Regions from separate parts of the Paenibacillus sp. SSG-1 genome, predicted to be linked through region 1. Evidence: predicted binding sites of a transcription regulator. Region 1 holds the regulator's gene; each other region holds the start of a gene.
The links. Region 1 encodes Rex, which represses fermentation and respiration genes when NADH is low (regulators of the CRP and FNR family bind a similar motif). Its sites were predicted from a motif close to TTGTGAAATATTTCACAA; they were not measured.
Positions count from the first base shown of each region.

Region 2: the regulator Rex is predicted to act here: its motif matches at 1,832-1,849, upstream of BCV73_RS30635 (cytochrome ubiquinol oxidase subunit I).
Region 3: the regulator Rex is predicted to act here: its motif matches at 1,636-1,653, upstream of nirB (nitrite reductase large subunit NirB).
Region 4: the regulator Rex is predicted to act here: its motif matches at 1,947-1,964, upstream of BCV73_RS14685 (nitrate/nitrite transporter).

Region 1 is NZ_MBRK01000001.1:3,727,568-3,730,701, reverse strand. Features, by position in the region: gene dinG (ATP-dependent DNA helicase DinG) at 1-968, shown strand, start outside; gene BCV73_RS17155 (redox-sensing transcriptional repressor Rex) at 1,085-1,771, shown strand; gene BCV73_RS17150 (amidohydrolase) at 1,725-3,059, shown strand; gene BCV73_RS17145 (cell wall elongation regulator TseB-like domain-containing protein) at 3,101-3,134, shown strand, end outside.
Region 2 is NZ_MBRK01000001.1:6,721,061-6,724,194, reverse strand. Features, by position in the region: gene cydB (cytochrome d ubiquinol oxidase subunit II) at 1-288, opposite strand, end outside; gene BCV73_RS30635 (cytochrome ubiquinol oxidase subunit I) at 272-1,684, opposite strand; gene BCV73_RS30630 (hypothetical protein) at 1,970-2,452, opposite strand; gene BCV73_RS30625 (hypothetical protein) at 2,733-3,035, opposite strand; gene BCV73_RS30620 (iron ABC transporter permease) at 3,097-3,134, opposite strand, start outside.
Region 3 is NZ_MBRK01000001.1:2,578,646-2,581,779, forward strand. Features, by position in the region: gene BCV73_RS11955 (NUDIX hydrolase) at 1-201, shown strand, start outside; gene BCV73_RS11960 (DUF1572 family protein) at 254-757, shown strand; gene BCV73_RS11965 (VOC family protein) at 954-1,439, shown strand; gene nirB (nitrite reductase large subunit NirB) at 1,675-3,134, shown strand, end outside.
Region 4 is NZ_MBRK01000001.1:3,173,657-3,176,790, forward strand. Features, by position in the region: gene moaA (GTP 3',8-cyclase MoaA) at 1-288, opposite strand, end outside; gene BCV73_RS14685 (nitrate/nitrite transporter) at 332-1,885, opposite strand; gene BCV73_RS14690 (response regulator transcription factor) at 2,046-2,693, opposite strand; gene BCV73_RS14695 (sensor histidine kinase) at 2,690-3,134, opposite strand, start outside.

The DNA.
Region 1 (3,134 bases):
TCAGCTCCGAACGGGAGAATCTCCGGTTCTTTATGACGCTGAACGACGAAACCGTCGTGTACTGGATGGAAGCGAGCGGCCATTTCCGCAGCAAATCGCTCCAGCTGTACGCTGTTCCGGTTGACGTCAGCAAGCAGCTCAAGGAGCTGTTTTTTGATAAGAAAAAGAGCGTCATCCTGACGTCCGCCACCTTATCCGTAGATAAATCGTTCCAGTATATGATCGATAACCTCGGACTACAGGAGGACCAGGACAGCGGACGCCTTGTGACGGTCCAGCTTCCGTCCCCGTTCCGGTACAGGGACCAGGCGCTGCTCGTCATTCCGCGGGATTTTCCAAGCGTGAAGGGAAGCGTCGGGGACGCCCTGTTTGTCGAAACGCTGGCCCGCTCACTGGCGGACGCCGCGATCGCCACCCACGGCCGGATGCTGGTGCTGTTCACCTCGTACCGCATGCTGCGCCAGGTATACGAGCCGCTGAAAGAAGCCCTTGCACAAAGCGACATCGCCGTGCTTGGACAGGGCGTTGACAGCGGCAGCCGCACGAAGCTGATCCGGCGGTTTACGGACAGCAGCGCTTCGGTGCTGCTTGGAACGAGCAGCTTCTGGGAAGGCGTGGACATCCCGGGTGAAGCGCTGACTTGCCTGGCCATCGTCCGGCTCCCGTTCCAGCCGCCGAACCATCCGCTGGTGGAAGCGAAGAGCGAGCTGCTGCAGCGCCAGAAGAAGAACCCGTTCATGAAGCTGTCGGTCCCGCAGGCCGTCATCCGCTTCAAGCAGGGCTTCGGGCGGCTGGTCCGCACCGCCCATGACCGGGGCATCGTCATCGTATACGATACGCGCGTCATCGAATCGTATTACGGGAAGTACTTCCTGTACTCGCTGCCTGGACCGAAAATGGAGCATATGCAGACAGACCAGATGGTTCCGCGCATCTCTGAATGGCTTCATCAGGACGGTGTGTCTTAAATGAGTCCATTAGATAGATTGAACTAAAGCGGTTAGAACAGGAAATTCAATGCAAAACTTTAGTTCAATCTATATAACCAAATAAATATTCAAGCCGTTCAATAGGGGGAACATGCATGAAATCGGAGAAAATATCCGAGGCGGTTGTCCGCAGATTGCCTATATATCTTAGATATCTAAATGAGCTGAACAAGCGGGAGGTGGCCACGGTCTCCTCCCAGGAGCTCGGGCAGAAGCTGGATCTCAACCCGGCGCAGATCCGTAAGGATTTGGCGTATTTCGGGGATTTTGGCCGTAAGGGGATAGGGTATGACGTATCCTATCTCATCGAGAAGATCCGTCAAATTTTGAATTTGGACCAGCAGATCAACGCGGTGCTGGTCGGAGCGGGGAATCTTGGTCAAGCTTTGTCCAACTATAACTTTTACCTGAAGGAAAATATGAAGATCGTGGCCGTGTTTGACGCCAATCCGTCCAAAATCGGCACACGGATCAACACCTTGACGGTACAGGCCATGGATGAGCTGAAAGAAACGATACAAAGCAAAAATATCCGGATCGGGATCATTACAGTCCCGGATTTCGAAGCACAAAACGTCGCCGATCAGCTGATTGCGGCCGGGATCGAGGCGATTCTGAATTTTGCGCCGACGATTCTGAAGGCGCCGGCTAGCATCCGGATCCATGCCGCCGATTTTACGACGGATTTGCTCAGCCTCGCTTATTATTTGAACAACGGAAAGGACGACACGGAAGATGACGGACAATTTGAAGAGCTCCAGCAGCCGGAGCGCCAATCCTAAATGGGCCATCAAGAACGGCAGCTTTGCCGTTTTGCGGCCGGAGCAGCCGGTATTGCACGGCTGGATGGTCATTGAGGGCGACCGCATCACCTATATCGGTGAAGAGGAGCCGCAGCTGGAGGAGGGCGTACAGGTCGTCGACGGCACGCATTTATTTTTTATGCCGGGCCTGATCAACACCCATGGACATACCGCCATGTCGCTGCTGCGAGGTTACGGAGATGACATGGTGCTCCAGGAATGGCTGCAGGAAAAAATGTGGCCGATGGAAGCGAAATTCACGTCCAGTGACGTCTACTGGGGGACTTCGCTGTCCGTGCTTGAAATGCTGAAGGGCGGTACGACGACGTTCCTCGATATGTACGATCATATGGATCAGGTGGGCAAAGTGGTGACTGAATCCGGCATGCGCGCTGCCCTGACCCGCGGTGTCATCGGTCTGTGCCCGGAGGATGTGCAGCGTCACAAGCTGAACGAAGCCATTCAGTTCGCCAAGGACTGGCACGGGCAGGCAGACGGCCGGATCACGGCGATGATTTCTCCGCATGCCCCGTACACATGCCCTCCTGATTTTATCGAGAAGTTCGTTCAGGCGGCGCATGACCTGGATCTGCCGATGCATACGCATATGTCGGAGACCAAGGCGGAAGTGGAGCAAAATGTACGCGATTATGGAACGCGTCCGGCGATTCATTTGGAGAAGCTCGGCATGTTCTCACGGCCGACGATTCTGGCACACGCGGTCCATTTAACAGACGAGGAAATCGACATTTTGGCGAAGCATCACGTGACGGTATCACACAACCCTGGCAGCAACCTGAAGCTGGCGAGCGGTGTGGCCCGCGTTACCGACATGATGCAGGCAGGCATTACGGTTTCCCTGGGAACCGACAGTGCGGCGAGCAACAACAATTTGGACATGTTTGAAGAAATGCGCCTTGCCGCTTTGATACATAAGGGCGTCTCGGGAGATCCGACGGCGGTTCCCGCGGCGGAAGCACTGCGTATGGGCACGATCTACGGAGCCCAATCCTTGTTCCTGGAGGGAGTCGGTGCACTTGAGGCCGGGATGAAGGCGGATTTTATCGCGGTGAATACGGATCAGGCTCATTTTCTGCCGCGTACGGACTTCATTTCACACGTCATTTATTCGGCCAGCGCGAAGGACGTTGAGCATGTCTGGGTGGACGGGAAGCAGGTCGTGAAGCACGGCAGCTGTCTCACCCTGGACGAGGAACGCATCCGCAGGGAAGCCCAAGCGGCTTTTGAAGGTCTTCTCTCCCGATAAGACCGGGATGATTAGCTCACCTTTCAGAAAGGAAGTTCAGGTTGAAGAACAAGAAAAAATGGATCTTTCTCGGCA
Region 2 (3,134 bases), 3.0 Mb from region 1:
CCCGATCAGGGCGAGCAGCAGGAGCACCAGCGGCGTATAAAATCCGCTGAACAGCGTCGCGTACCAGTTCGGGAATGCGGCGAACATCGCGCCGCCGGCCGTCAGCAGCCACACCTCGTTGGCATCCCAGAAGGGGCCGATCGAATTGATCAGCACCCGGCGCTCCGTATCGTTTTTGGCCAGAATGCCCGTGGACATCCCGACCCCGAAGTCAAAACCCTCCAGAAAGAAAAACCCGATAAACAGAACAGCTACAAGGACAAACCACAGCTCATTGAGAGACAGCATGCGGAACTCCCTCCTTATCAAATGGATCGGCCGACTCATTCGAATGAGCAGCGTTGTCGGCGTACGGTCCTTTTTTGATGACGCGGACGAACAGATACACCATGACCATCGCCAGAATGGCGTAAATGGCCGTAAAAGCAATGATGGAGAACAATACCTGGCCGGCCGTGACGCTCGGCGACACCCCGTCGGCGGTCGTCATCAGCCCGAATACGGTCCAAGGCTGGCGTCCAATCTCCGTCATGATCCAGCCCGACGTATTGGCGATAAACGGCAGCGAAATGGCAAACAGCATCAGGCGCATAAACCAGGTGTTGCGGTTGTCGAGCTTTTTGCGTGCCGCAAGATAGACGCCGTATAAGCTGAGCACAATCAGCAGCGAGCCGCTGGCCACCATGATGCGGAAGCTCCAGAAGGTCGTGCGCACCGGAGGAATGTAATCCCCGGGGCCGTACAGCTGTTCATATTGGGACTGCAGCTCCTTCATCCCCGTTACTTCGCCGGAAAACTTGCTGTAAGACAAGAAGCTGAGAAGATAGGGAATTTGGTATTCCCCGGTATTGGTCTGATTTTTCGTATCAATAAATGCGGTGACGGTCCACGGCGCGGGATCGCTGCTCGTTTCCCAGAGCGCTTCGGTCGCAGCCATTTTCATCGGCTGGGTCTTCACCAAATATTGCGCCTGCTGGTGGCCCACCAGTGCCACGCCGATCGAGGACACAAGCCCGATGATCACCGCGATGGCAAAAGATTTTTTGAAAAAGGCGGTATCCTGTTTCTTCAGCAGCTTGTAGGCGCTGACCCCGGTGACCAGAAAGGCGCCGGTCATAAAAGCCGCCAGAATCGTGTGCGGGAACTCCAGCAGCAGCTGGCCGTTCGTAATCAAAGCTAGAAAGTCGTTCATCTCCGCGCGGCCGTTATGGATCGTATAACCGACCGGACGCTGCATAAAGGAGTTGGCTGCCAAAATCCAGAACGCCGACATCACCGTGCCGAACGCGACCAGCCAGATGCAGATCATGTGGACCTTTTTGGACAGACGCTCCCACCCGAAAATCCACAGGCCGATAAACGTCGATTCGAGGAAAAACGCAAGCAGCGCTTCGATCGCCAGCGGCGCCCCGAAGACGTCACCTACAAAGCGGGAGTAAGCCGACCAGTTCATGCCGAACTGGAACTCCTGCAAAATCCCCGTCACCACGCCGACAGCGAAGTTGATCAGGAACAGCTTCCCCCAAAATTTAGCCATTCGTTTGTACTCTTCTTTGCCTTTGACGACATACATCGTTTCCATGATCGCGATCGTGAACACCAGCCCAATGGACAGCGGCACGAAAAAAAAGTGAAAAATCGTCGTCGCGGCAAACTGGATACGTGACAGCATAACTACATCCATCGTCTCTTCCCTCTTTCCTGTCGTTATTCTTAAAACCCGCCTAACAGGTTCCGATAACTTGGCTTCATCGTTTCTTCCTGTATCATGGCAGACTTTGAATCCGAATATTGTGATAAATGTCACAATACAAAGCCCAAATCGTTGGTTTTGTGAAATTAGTCACAAAATATTAAAAAATGTGGCCCTTCAAGCACAAAAAAGACGCCCGCACCTTTCGGCGCAGCCGTCCAATTCTTCAGTTCCTCTATATATGTTGCCTGCTTCAGGCTCGTTCGTGAAATCATGCTAGTCCCGTGCCACATAGTATTTATTGGTCATGTACCAGGCATCGCCCTTATCGGTCGGCACTCTGCCCTTCTTCTTGTCCAAAAATACGATTTCCTTGCACTTGGAACAATACCATTTGGTCGTGTAGTATTGGGAAAAGGTCGTGTAAGTCGTACCGCATTTGCAATCGACCTTGAAGTACACCCGGTTTTCTTCGTACGCCTTCGACAGCTGATCCGTGTTGTCGGACTCCGAAGAAGGAACCACGGGCTTGATCAGTTCAGCGTAATTGGAGAACCGATTATGCACTTTAAAATCGGCGACCAGCTCCGGATTCAGGCCAAAAAACTCCTTACCGATCGCTGTGATGAATTTCGCATCCGTGCGATAGCACTCGATCCATTCCTGAATCTGCTTATTGGATAAAGGTACAGTTCCTTTAATGCCGCTATTCAAGGTGTAGGTCATGATGCTCAAATTCTCATTGTCTTCATAGAACATTAATTCGGAAACCTCCTTATGATTTCAATTAATAATGTACTACTTCTGAGGGACAGAATCAAAGTGAGAAATAGTGCCAAGTGCCGGAAATATAAAAAAGCCCCCTTTCGGGGGCCTTCCAAAGCGGGAAACCCGCAGCTGCCGGATGTAGAGCGCTTTAATGCGGCATGCGTGCGGCTTCATTTTTTGTATGAAATTACGACAAAAGGATAACATTTACCAGCCATTTTGTCGAAATCCGCCTGGTGTAAACGGTTGTTAGCCGCAGAAACAAGTCCGATTAAAGACGACGGTATGGGCCGGGATACGGACCGTGTGGATAGTGTGGATGCGGAACATGATGGTGACGGCCGTCCGCCAGCACAATCACCAGCAGATCAAACAGTACGAGCGGCAGAATGAAAGGAAAAAACGAGATATGCGCCTTTCCGGGACTGCTCGAGACCGAGGAAACCTTCAGGTATACCTTGGAACTGCTGACCTTGACGATCTTACCGTAGAACGTGCTTCCGTACTTCGTCTTGATCTTTACCCGGCGGTTCATATACTTCTTGGCAGCCGAATAATGCTTGGATGTCGTCATGCGTCTCACCCCCTTCTCCCCAGCTTATTCCAGCTGAGGCGAAGGGAGCCGGGGCGGAAGGCTATTTCCTGAGCCGGTTGGAGCGGAACATCAGAAAGA
Region 3 (3,134 bases), 1.1 Mb from region 1:
TTTGTGTTCCTTGCGACGAGTAAAGATACCCGTGCGCCTCAGCCAAGCTCGCCTGAAATTATGGAATGCGGATTTTATTCAAGAGACGAACTGCCTAGACCCATTAGTGATTTCACATGCAGACGGATCGAAGATGCACTTCGCAATACCCCAAACCATGAGCTGTTTCACAAGGTGGGGCCAAGACAATGGATCGAATAGGGATCAGTAGGGGATCCATAATGTTCGGGCTAATAAAAGAAGGGGTGTGAACATGGAACTAGCACTCGAGTTTATCCAAAGCATGAAGGTCAAGCTGATATCCGAACAAAGAGGGACGCTTAAAGCCATTGAACAAGTGTCGGAAGAAGATATTACCTGGCACCCGACTCCGGAAAGCAACAGTATTGCTAATTTGGTTGCGCATATTCGGGGCGCTGCCCACTCTCGGGTCGAGACGATCCTGTGTAACATTCCGGACAAGCGGGACAGGGAGAAGGAATTCGAACGTGGACTGATGATGACGAAAGAAGAGGCATATCAGCATACAAAAGAAGCGTTTGATATCATTCTTCAGTATCTTGAACAGCTTCAATCCGAACCGGAGCGATTGATGTCCCAGCCTTTCCTCTATCTGCCGCCGCTTACATACAGCCAAGTGAACAACGAAACGACAGCCCTAAATCTGATGATGGCGATGTTCAGAGAAGTGCACTACCATACGGGACAGATCATTTATATTGCCAAAATGAGAAAAGGCGAGTTAACTTGGGACTGAAGAATCAGAAACTGTTATTCATCTCATTCATCATTGCTGTTGTTCGATCGATCAGAAACTGGGTGCAAAGGGGATGGCGTATACATCATGATTAGCTGCCATGAAAACTAGAAACAAAGCAATCGAAGAGAAACGCCGTTTCCCTTGATAGGCTACAATCATCATAGAATGATTATAGCCAGGAGGTATGACGCGAATGAAATTGCACAAGATTACCCCAAACCTGTGGTTCGATTCTCAAGCTGAAGAGGCGGCAAATTTTTATACGTCCATTTTCCATGATTCCAAAATCGGCAGAATTGCCCGCTACGGTCCGGAAAGCCGGGGTGTAGAGGGAACGGTGATGACCGTGGAATTTCAATTGGAAGGGCAGTCATTCGTCGCGCTGAATGGGGGCCCGCATTTTAAGTTCAATGAGGCCATATCTTTTATCGTTCATTGCGATGATCAGGAGGAGCTGGACTATTATTGGGATAAGCTCTCCGAAGGAGGAGACGAAAAGGCGCAGGTTTGCGGATGGTTAAAAGATCCATTCGGCGTATCCTGGCAAATCATCCCCAGCCATTTAACGGAGATGATCTGTGACCCCGACCCGGCAAGAGCAGGGCGAGTCATGCAAGCCATACTTCAGACGAAAAAGAAAATCGACATAAAGGCGCTGCAGCAAGCTTACGACAATTAGAGTTCTTACCCGAGTAAAATACAAAGGTTCGAAATCAAGGCCATCCATCAGGGTGGCCTTTTGCACTTTTGCGTCTCACCGTTGGAGGTCATCTCAATAACGCCGTAAAATTCCTGGCCTTCACAAATTTTTTGTTTTAACAAAGCCACTGTGATTTACTTCACAGGCAAAGCCTCCCATATCCGTTACGATATCAATGTAATTAATTTCACAAGGTTGCACGGGAGGCGTGTTTATGAGCAGACGATTGGTGATGATAGGCAACGGGATGGCAGGGGCGCGGTGTATCGAGGAAATTCTCCGCCGGGACCGCGACCGCTACGAGATAACGATGATCGGGGATGAGCCGTATCCCAACTATAACCGAATTATGCTGTCCCCTGTGCTGCAAGGGAAAACAACGTTTGAAGAAATCACGATTAACGATTGGGACTGGTATCAGTCCAATAACATACAATTGCTGTCCAAGGAACGGGCTGTAGAGATTAACCGGGCGTCGAAGGAAGTCCGAACCGACCGGGGAACCGTTGTCCCCTACGACGAGCTCATTATCGCGACCGGATCCAGCGCGTTTATTTTACCTGTACCAGGACATGACCTGGAAGGCATCGTCGGTTTCCGCACCATTGAAGACACGAAAGTGATGCTGGAAACGGCTAAACAATACAAAAAGGCGGTCGTGATCGGCGGCGGACTGCTCGGCTTGGAAGCAGCTCGCGGATTGATGAACCAGGGGATGGAGGTCCATGTCGTTCATTTGCTGCCGCATCTGATGGAAATGCAGCTCGACGCGGCAGCGGCAAAGCTGCTTCAGCAGGACTTGGAAGCCCAGGGCATGAAGTTTCTGATGGAGAAGAAAACAACGGAAATTTACGGTGATGGGAGAGTACAAGGGCTTCGGTTTGAAGACGGAACGAACGTCGAATGCGATCTTGTCGTCATGGCCGTCGGCATTCGTCCCAATGCAGCGCTGGCGCGGAACGCGGGACTGGCGGTTGGCCGGGCGATTCAAGTCAACGACCTGATGCAGACGACGGACCCGTCAATTTATGCCGTAGGCGAGTGCGCTGAACACCGCGGCATAGCCTATGGTCTGGTGGCGCCATTGTATGAACAGGGCATCGTGCTTGCGGACCACCTTACGGGCCGGCCAACGGAAGGTTACGCGGGCAGCGTGTTGTCCACGCAGCTTAAGGTAGCGGGATGCGATCTGTTTTCCGGCGGAGAAATCCATGCGGATCCGGACACGAAAGCCATCGTCGTGCAGGACGAGGTCGCCGGATCCTACAAAAAGATTCTGGTTCGCGAGAACCGCATCGTCGGTGTCGTGCTGTACGGGGACGTATCCGACGGAACCCGGCTGTTCAGCCTGCTGAAGAAGGGCAGCGACATTCAGGAATATACGAGTGCCTCCGTGCTCCATAAAGCCGGGGGAGACAGCGGACTCGATGTCGCGTCGATCAGCGCGGACGAAACGATTTGCGGGTGCAACGGCGTAACCAAGGGACGCATCGTCGGCGCCATTCTCGAGAACGGACTGACCACGTTCGACGAAGTGAAAGCTATGACCAAAGCCGGAGGCTCATGCGGCAAATGCCGCGGCATGGTTGAGGCGATCCTCGCGCATACGCTGGGCGACAAATTCGACGCATCGGCGCAGAAGGCGGCTGGCATGTGCGCCTGCACGACGCTTAC
Region 4 (3,134 bases), 550 kb from region 1:
CCCCGGAATAGCAGCAAGCATACGAATGAGCTCGGGAAGTCCACGGCGCAGCAGGGGCTCACCGCCGGTCAGGCGAATCTTTCGGACGCCAAGCAAAGCGTATAACTTAGCTGCCCGTGTGATTTCCTCAAATGACAGCAGCTGCTCCTTGGGCATGAAGGCATAATCATCCCCGAAGATCTCCTTCGGCATGCAGTATGTGCAGCGGAAATTGCATCGGTCCGTCACGGAAATCCGCAGGTCGCGCATCGGTCTAGCCAGCTGATCCAAATGGGGGTTCGCCGCCATGTTTCCTTCCTCCTTCGTATAGCCGTACATGCTTCAGCCCGCTTTATCCTTGCAGCTGCGGACTGCTTTTCAGCTTTGAGCTTCCGCCTCCATAGCGGTCGTTTGTAGGCTTGTTCGTAATATCGCTGAACGTTCCGACATATTGGATAACGTCTCCGGCACCATCTTTAACTGCATTAATAATTAATAACTCTAAATACTCCTCGCCATTTTTTCGACGGTTCCAGATCTCCCCCTGCCAGCTTCCCCGCTCCTTGATTTCCGCCCACATGGTGCTGTAGAAATCACCGGATTGACGGCCGGACTTCAGGATGCTCGGATTTTTGCCGATCACTTCCTCCTCCGTGTAGCCCGTCAGCTTCGTGAATGCCGGGTTCACGGCATGGATCTTTCCGCTCAGGTCCGTCACGAGAATGCCTTGCCCTGTGGAATTGAATACCTCAGAGGAAACGGCCAGTTTATCTTGATAAAACATCCAGACAACGATGACGAGGCTGGCGAGCGCTACCTGGGATAGCGCCATGAACCCGATTGAATACTGCCCGGTCACCGAATGAATGAAGGAAAGCATCAGCGGCGGGAAGAAGCCCCCAAGGCCGCCCATCATCGACACGATCCCGTTCACGATCCCCGCCTGCTTGTTGAAGTACAGCGGCACCAGTTTAAAAATGATCCCGTTGCCTAGTCCGGCGCCTACCGCGATGGTTAAGCAACCCACGGTATAGAGGCCGATCGACGGAGAGAACGCCAAGATGATGGCTGCAATCGTAAGCCCGACGAATACACCCATTAACAGGAACAGCGGCTTAAAACGGTCAGCCAGCCACCCGCCCACCGGTCGCAGGAAGGTCGCCACCACGATGAAACCGGCCGTGCGCATCCCCGCATCCACCTTCGCCAGCTCAAAATTCGTAACCAGGAAGTTGGGAAGGTAAACCGTAAACGCAACGAACGAACCGAAGGTGATGAAATAGAACAATGAAAAATACCACAGCTTATCGTTTTTATAGACGCCTTTGATCTGCTCCATGAGCGGCGTTTTGACCTTCATTTCTTTGCGGTCACCCAGGAATACGTTCAGCACCGCAAACGCGAGCAGCAGAATTAAATACAGCTGGACGGTACGCGCCCACCCGATTTGCGTAGCAATGACAGGTGCGGCAAAGGTGGTAATGGCTGTACCGACATTGCCCATTCCATAAATTCCATTGACCAAGCCTAGCTTTTCTTTCGAATAATATTTAGGGAGCGAGGTGACACCGACCGAGAAGACGGCTCCTCCGATACCCAAGAACAGGCCGCCGATCACAAGATGCGTAAAGGATGTGGCCGTGCTGATAAAATAAACCGGGAACAGCAGCAGAATAAAGCTTGCGATAAACACGATCCGTGCGCCCAGGACGTTGGCGTAGTATCCCAGCGGCAAACGGAGCACCGAGCCCAGCACTACCGGGATTGCGGTCAAGATCGCCAGCCGGTCCGCCGGGATGGATATGTCCTCCCGAATGAACGGCAGCAATGCGGAAATGATGACCCATACCATAAATCCAAGCACCAAATTCATCGTCTGCAGCGGCAGCTGCGCTTTTTTGATCATTTCAACCACCTTTTCTGAACATGATAAATGGCTGACTTCATTGATCCCCATGCCTTATTGTACGTGACGATATTCACAAAGATAATAGGGAAGTTCCCTGAATTCGTCAGGGGAACTTCCCTATATCCTGTTGCTGGAACACCCGGTATCCTTAAAAATGCTAGAAATCCAGCAGTTTTTTCTTTAGTGCATACTCCACCAGCTCCGGCCGGCTTTTCAGGTTCAGCTTCTCCATAATTTTGGCCTTATGGGCCTCCACCGTTTTGACGGAGACATACAGCTTCTCCGCAATCTCTTTGTTGCCGTAGCCTTTGGCGATGAGCGGCAAAATCTCGATTTCCCGGGGGGAGAGGCTGTTAAACGGATCGTTGTCCGCGCTCTCGCTGTCCTTTTTAATATACTCCCGAACCAGTGACGTGGCCATTTGCGGATGGATGTAGGTTCCTCCCTTGTGCACCATCCGGATGGCCGAGACCAGCTCTTCATCCGGCGCGTTTTTGAGCACGTAACCGGAGGCGCCGTTTTTCAGCACATGGAACAAATAGTCGTCGTCATCATACATGGTGAGGATCAGTATTTTCGTATTCGGAAAATCATTGCTGATCTTGCCCGTGGCAATCAAGCCGCTCTCGCCCGGAGGCATGCTGAGGTCCATCAGCAGCACGTCCGGTTGGTGCTTGGCTACCATGGCGTAAGCCTCCATGCCGTCAGCGGCCGTCGCGACGACTTCCATATCCTCCTGGTAGTTCAGAATCATGGAAAAGCCGCTCCGGACCACCGCATGATCATCCGCTATGACAATTTTCATCGTGTATCGGTCTCCCTCTCCCTCTCGTTATCCTCTGCACACGGAATGCGCAGCTCCACCTTCGTCCCTCCGCCGATGGCCGAATACAGCATGAACTGGCCGCCGACAAGCTCGGCGCGCTCTCGCATCCCGTATAAGCCGAGGCCGGTGCCCTTGGCTTCATTCTCATTCATATTGAATCCGGTTCCGTCATCCTTGACGGTCAGCTGCAGGATCCCGTCCTCTTCGCATAGCCGGACATGCACCTCGTCGGTACCGGCGTATTTCAGCGCGTTCAGGACGGCTTCCTGGCATACGCGGTAGACCACGGTCTCGATCTCGCTGCCGTATCGGGCTGCGGACAGCTCCGCCGAGAAATCGACGAGCAGGCCGTAGTTTTTCTCGATCCATTTGAAATGCGAGCGGAATGCCGCTTCCAGCCCCAGGTCATCGAGCGAGGCC